Regions from separate parts of the Kineococcus deserti genome, predicted to be linked through region 1. Evidence: predicted binding sites of a transcription regulator. Region 1 holds the regulator's gene; the other holds the start of a gene.

Evidence for each region. The regulator HrcA, encoded in region 1, represses chaperone genes, less so after heat shock. The targets are predictions, from matches to a motif close to GNTNGCACTCGGNNNNNCCGAGTGCNANC.
Region 2: the regulator HrcA is predicted to act here: its motif matches at 1,867-1,895, upstream of groES (co-chaperone GroES).

The regions. Positions count from the first base shown of each region.
Region 1 covers NZ_JBJLSI010000009.1:58,875-62,277, reverse strand. Annotated here, with positions in the region: gene ACRYR2_RS09640 (DUF4870 domain-containing protein) at 1-229, opposite strand, end outside; gene ACRYR2_RS09635 (DUF3097 domain-containing protein) at 321-1,187, opposite strand; gene hrcA (heat-inducible transcriptional repressor HrcA) at 1,297-2,343, shown strand; gene dnaJ (molecular chaperone DnaJ) at 2,384-3,403, shown strand, end outside.
Region 2 covers NZ_JBJLSI010000028.1:6,987-10,389, forward strand. Annotated here, with positions in the region: gene groL (chaperonin GroEL) at 1-1,338, opposite strand, end outside; gene groES (co-chaperone GroES) at 1,430-1,726, opposite strand; gene ACRYR2_RS18610 (class I SAM-dependent methyltransferase) at 1,925-3,103, shown strand; gene rimI (ribosomal protein S18-alanine N-acetyltransferase) at 3,093-3,403, opposite strand, start outside.

The DNA of each region.
Region 1 (3,403 bases):
GCGAGATCGTCATGTTCAGCGCCTCGGCACTGTGCCCGCGGACGAACCCGCTGCGGTCCTTGAAGACCAGGAAGACGATCAGCGGGCCCAGGAAGGGCAACGTGAGGAAACCGGCGGCGATGGCCGACAGGTGCCCGAACATGCCCCACATGCGTTCGTCGGACGGCGACAGCGGGGCGGGAGCGTACTGCTGGTGGTGTTGCGGCGGCGGGTACTGGTGTTCGCTCACCCCTCGATGCTGGCGCATTCCCCCGCCGTTGTCGTCCGCCCGGAGTCGGGTTCTGCCGCCCCGCCGTCTCCTCCCCAGGTCGGGGCCGGGGTCACCGGTCCGCCGAGTCCGCGGTGACGAAGTCCACCAGTTCCTCCACCCGGCCCAGCAGCGCCGGCTCGAGGTCGGCGTAGGTGCGCACGGTGCCCAGGATCCGCTTCCAGCCGTGCGCGACGTCGGCCTGGGTGGCGTGCGGCCAGCCCAGCTCGGCCAGGATCCCGTGCTTCCAGGACTGCCCGCGCGGGATCGTCGGCCACCGGGTCCAGCCCAGCCGCTGCGGCCGCACCGACTGCCACACGTCGACGAAGGGGTGTCCCAGCACCAGCACGTGCGGGCTCGCGCCGACCTGCGCCACGATCCGCGACTCCTTCGAGCCCGGCACCAGGTGGTCGACGAGCACCCCGATCCGCCGGCCGGGGCGGGGGCCGAAGGAGCGGATGGCCGCGTCGAGGTCGTCGACGCCGTCGAGCATCTCCACGACGACGCCCTCGATGCGCAGGTCGTCGCCCCAGACCTTCTCGACGAGCTCGGCGTCGTGCCGGCCCTCGACGAGGATCCGCGAGGCGCGGGCCGTGCGCGCGCTCGCGCCCGCGACGGCGACCGAGCCGCTGGCCGTGCGGGTCGCTCGCGCCGGCCCCGCCGCCTTCGGGGCCACCAGCCGCACCGGCTGGCCCTCGACCCAGAAGCCGGGGCCCAGCGGGAAGGTGCGGGTGCGGCCCCTCGCGTCCTCGAGCACGACGACGTGCACCCCGCCGCTCTTCTCCACGCGCACGACCGCGCCCACCCAGCCGGTCTCGACGTCCTCCACGACCAGCCCCGTCACGGCCGGTTCGTCGCGGTGCACCGGCTTGGGACGGGTGCGGGCGTGCGGGTCGCTGGACAGCACGTCGCTGCCGTACCGGTCTTCGTAGGTGGCCACGCCGGAACGCTAGCCAGGCGCGCGGGGTTGAGGGTGGAGGCGCGGCGGAGGCCGACGGCCTAGACTTGGCACTCACGTGCGAGGAGTGCCAGACCGCAGGGAGGGACGGATGAGCGACGACCGCAGGCTCGCGGTGCTGCGGGCCATCGTCCAGGACTACGTCTCCAGCCACGAGCCCGTCGGCTCCAAGGTGCTCGTCGAGCGCCACCAGCTCGGCGTCTCGCCGGCCACCATCCGCAACGACATGGCGGTGCTGGAGGAGGAGGGGTACATCACCCAGCCGCACACCAGCGCCGGGCGCATCCCCACCGACAAGGGCTACCGGCTGTTCGTCGACCGCCTCGCGGGCGTCAAACCCATGTCGGCCGCCGAGAAGCGCGCCATCCAGACCTTCCTGGACGGCGCCGACGACCTCGACGACATCGTCGACCGCACGGTGCGGCTGCTGGCCCAGATCACCCGGCAGGCCGCCGTCGTGCAGTACCCCTCGCTCTCGCGCGCGGCGGTGCGGCACGTCGAGCTCGTCAGCGTCGGCGGCCGCAGCGCCCTGCTGGTCCTCATCACCGACTCCGGCCGCGTCGAGCAGCGGGTGCTGGACATCCGCTCGGCCACCGACGTCGAGGCGCTGGGGGTGTCGCTGGCCGCGCTGCGCACCCGGCTGAACGCCTCCGTCGCCGGCAAGCGGCTGCGCGAGGCCCGCGACGCCCTGACCGACGTCGTCCAGGCCACCCCGGCCGCCGACATGGCGATCGCCGCGGAAGTGGCCGCGGCGCTGGGGGACTGCCTGACCGCGTCGCTGGAGGAGCGCGTCGTCATCGCCGGCACCGCCAACCTCGTGAAGTCCTCCTCCGACCTGACGACGTCCCTGGGCAGCGTGCTGGAGGCGCTCGAGGAGCACGTCGTGCTGCTGCGGCTGGTCCAGGAGATGGCCGAGGACCCCGAGCACGACCGGGGGGCCCTCACCGTCCGCATCGGCGCCGAGAACCTGCACCTGGGCCTGGACGGCACCTCCGTGGTCACCAGCGGCTACGGAACCGGCTCCGACACGGTCCTGGCCCGGCTCGGCGTGCTCGGCCCGACCCGGATGGACTACCCGACCACGATGGCCGCGGTGCGTGCGGTGTCACGCTACGTCTCGCGCATCCTCGCCCAGTGAACGGCCCAGTGATGGAAACCGACAGGAGAACCCCGACCTCGTGAGCGACTACTACGACGTCCTCGGCGTCTCCCGGGACGCCTCGGCGGAGGACATCAAGCGCGCGTACCGCAAGCTCGCGCGCAAGCTGCACCCCGACGTGAACCCCGACGCGGGTGAGCAGTTCAAGGAGGTCTCCCAGGCCTACGAGACGCTGTCCAACGCCGACAAGCGCGCCGCCTACGACCGCGGCGGCTCGATGCCCGGCGGCGGCAGCGGGTTCGGGGCCGGGTTCGGCTTCTCCGACATCATGGACGCCTTCTTCGGCCAGGGCGCCGGAGGCGGCGGCCGGGGCGGCGGGCCGGCCAGCCGCACCCAGCGCGGCCAGGACGCGCTCATCCGCGTCGACGTCGACCTGGCCGAGGCGGCCTTCGGCGGCGAGCGCTCCATCCAGGTCGACACCGCGATCCTGTGCCCCACCTGCAAGGGGTCGTGCTGCCAGCCGGGCACCAGCCCGGCCACCTGCGACATCTGCCACGGCCAGGGCTCGGTCCAGCGCGTCGTGCGCTCGCTGCTCGGCCAGGTCATGACGACCCAGCCGTGCCCGACCTGCCGCGGCTTCGGCACCGTCCTGCCCTCGCCGTGCCTGGAGTGCTCGGGGGAGGGCCGCATCCGCGCGCGCCGGCCGCTGACCATCCGCATCCCCGCGGGCGTGGACACCGGCACCCGCATCCAGCTCGCCTCCCAGGGCGAGGTCGGCACCGCCGGCGGCCCGCCCGGCGACCTGTACGTCGAGATCCACGAACGTCCGCACCCGGTGTTCTCCCGCTCCGGGGACGACCTGATGTGCACCCTGCAGGTCCCCATGACCGCCGCCGCGCTCGGGGCGACGATCCCGCTGGAGACCCTCGACGGGACCGAGGACGTCGACGTGCGGCCCGGTACGCAGGCCGGGGAGGTCGTGACGCTGAAGCAGAAGGGCGCCGAGCACCTGCGCGCCCAGGGCCGCGGCGACCTGCTGGTCACCCTCGAGGTCGCCACCCCCCGCGACCTCGACGACGAGCAGGAGGAACTGCTGCGG
Region 2 (3,403 bases), on a different contig from region 1:
GGAGGCCGCCTTGCGGACGAGGGCGACACCGGTCGCCTCGTCGCCGCTCTTGCCCAGGTTGCCCTCGAGCACGGAGACGGCGTGCACCAGGGCGGTGCCGCCGCCGGCGACGATGCCCTCCTCGATCGCGGCGCGCGTCGCGGAGACGGCGTCCTCGATGCGGTGCTTCTTCTCCTTGAGCTCGACCTCGGTGTGCGCGCCGACCTTGATGACGACGACGCCACCGGACAGCTTGGCGAGGCGCTCCTGGAGCTTCTCGCGGTCCCAGTCGGAGTCGGTGCGCTCGACCTCGGCCTTGATCTGGGCGACGCGGCCGGCGATGTCGTCGGCCGAGCCGGCGCCGTCGACGATCGTGGTGTCGTCCTTGGTGACCGTGATGCGGCGGGCGGTGCCCAGCGCGTCGAGGTCGACCTGGTCGAGCTTGAGGCCGACCTCCTCGGCGACGACCTGCGCGCCGGTGAGGGTGGCGATGTCCTGCAGGATCGCCTTGCGGCGGTCGCCGAAGCCGGGGGCCTTCACCGCGACGGCGTTGAAGGTGCCGCGGATCTTGTTGACGACCAGGGTCGACAGCGCCTCGCCGTCGACGTCCTCGGCGATGATCAGCAGCGGCTTGGAGGTCTTGAGGACCTTCTCCAGCAGCGGCAGCAGGTCCTGGACCGTCGAGATCTTGCCCTGGTGCACGAGCACGTAGGCGTCCTCGAGAACCGCTTCCTGACGCTCGGCGTCGGTGACGAAGTAGGGCGAGATGTAGCCCTTGTCGAACTGCATGCCCTCGGTGAAGTCCAGCTCCAGCGCGGTCGTGGAGGACTCCTCGACCGTGATGACACCGTCCTTGCCGACCTTGTCGAACGCGTCGGCGAGCAGTTCGCCGACGGTCGGGTCCTGGGCGGAGATCGTCGCGACGTGCGCGATGTCGCCCTTGCCGTCGACGTCGCGGGCCAGCTTCAGCAGCTGGTCGTTGACGGCCTCGACGGCCGCGTCGATGCCGCGCTTCAGACCCGAGGGGGCCGCGCCGGCCGCGACGTTGCGCAGGCCTTCCTTGACCAGGGCCTGGGCCAGGACGGTCGCGGTGGTGGTGCCGTCACCGGCGACGTCGTTGGTCTTGGTGGCGACCTCCTTGGCGAGCTGGGCGCCGAGGTTCTCGTACGGGTCCTCGAGCTCGACCTCGCGGGCGATCGTGACGCCGTCGTTCGTGATCGTCGGCGCACCCCACTTCTTGTCGATCACGACGTTGCGGCCCTTGGGGCCGAGGGTGACCTTGACGGCGTTGGCGAGGGCGTCGACGCCACGCTCCAGCGACTTGCGGGCGGTGTCGTCGAACGACAGCTGCTTGGCCATGAGTACTTCTTCCCTTCGTGTTCAGCACAACGAGGAACGCCCCGGGGGCCCGGTGACCGGGCGCCCCCGGGGCGTCAGAACCTCGTGCCGCTTACTTGGCGACCTTGGCGAGCACGTCGCGCGCCGAGAGGATCAGCAGCTCGTCGCCGCCGTACTTGACCTCGGTGCCGCCGTACTTGGAGTAGATGACCTTGTCGCCCACGGCGACGTCGACCGGGACGCGGTTGCCGTTGTCGTCCACGCGGCCGGGGCCGACGGCCAGGACCTCGCCCTCCTGGGGCTTCTCCTTGGCGGTGTCCGGGATGACGAGACCGGAAGCGGTCGTCTGCTCCGCGTCGAGCGGCTTGACGACGATGCGGTCCTCGAGCGGAGTGATGGAGACCGACACTGGTGCGGCCCTCCCCTTCTGCTTCAGCGAACTGGCGTACGGGACGGTCGGTGGGAGCGGACGTCCGTCGTCGCGGGTGCCGGCGGCCGCTGCCCGGTTGGCACTCCCCCGTGAGGAGTGCCACCGACGCTGCGCGAGACGTTAGCACTCACGGATGCCGAGTGCCAGAGATCCACACCTCCTGGCAGCATCGTCCGGGTGAACACCACCGACGTCGAGGCGCTGACGTCGCCGGCGGGCCGCGCCCTGCTGGCCGAGCTCACCGGCACGGCCGCCGAGGACCCCGTGGCGCTGGCCACCCGGTTGCGCCGTGCCGGGCACGACCCGGCCCTGGCCGCGCTGGCCACGACCCAGTCGCGGTTGCGGGCCAGGGCGGCGGCCAAGTTCGGGCCGCGGGCCCACGACCTGCTGTTCACCGCGGCCGGCGCCGAGCAGGCGACGCGCGCGGTGGTGGCCGCCGAGCACGCGCGGCGGTTCAGCGCCGCCGGCGTGCGCCGGGTGGCCGACCTGGGCTGCGGGGTGGGCGCGGACTCCCTGGCCTTCCTCGACGCGGGCCTGGACGTCCTGCCCGTCGACGCCGACCCCGTCACCGCCGCGGTCGCCTCCCACAACCTGGGCGTCCCCGTGCGCTGCGAGGACGTGACGGCGGGGATCGTCGAGGAGCTGTCGACCGCGGACGGGGCGTGGTTCGACCCCGCGCGCCGCACCAGCGGCGGACGGCGCGTGTTCGACCCCGAGGCCACCTCTCCCCCGCTGTCCTTCGTGCTGGCCACGGCCGCGCGTGTCCCGGCGACGGGCGCCAAGCTCGCCCCCGGCCTGCCGCACGACCTGGTCCCCGCCGCCGCGGAGGCGCAGTGGACCTCGGTCGACGGCGAGGTCGTCGAGTGCGCGCTGTGGTGCGGACCGCTGGCCCGGCGGGGGGTGTCGCGCAGCGCGCGGGTGGTGCGGGGCGCGGAGGTCTTCGACCTGGACTCGGTGGACCTGCCCGGGGCCGCCGTCGGCGAGGTCGGTGGTTTCCTGCACGAACCCGACGGCGCGGTCATCCGCGCCGGGCTCGTGGGGCGCGTCGCGGCGGACCTGGACGGCCGGCTGGTCGACGAGACGATCGCCTACGTGACGACGGACTCCCCCGCGCGTTCGCCGTTCGCGCGCCCGTTCCGGGTGCTGGACGTCGCGCCCTTCGGGTTGAAGACCCTCAAGGCGCGGTTGCGGGCGATGGACGTGGGACCGCTGACGGTCAAGAAACGGGGCACGGCCGTGGACCCGGACCAGTTGCGCCGGCAGCTGGCGCTCAAGGGTTCCCGGCCGGCGACGATCGTGCTGACCCGGGTGCGGGGCCGGCAGAGCGTCCTGTTCGTCGAGCCCCTCACGCCGTGAGGCCGGCCCGCATGATCAGCGCGTCGACGTCGTCGGGCTGGTAGTACCGGGCCCGGCGGGCGATCTGCTCGAAACCCTCGCTGCGGTAGAGGTTCTGCGCGGGCAGGTTGTCGGCGCGGACCTCCAGCAGCAGGTGGGTGGCACCGGCCCCGTGGGCCTGCGCGCGCAACGCCCGCAGCAGGGTCCGCCCCGTCCCGCGGCCCTGCTGCTCGCGGGCCACGCCGATGGTCTGCACGTCGGCGTCGGCCCCGGTGACCACGATCCCGCCGTAGCCCACGACGCGCCCGCCCTCGAGGGCGA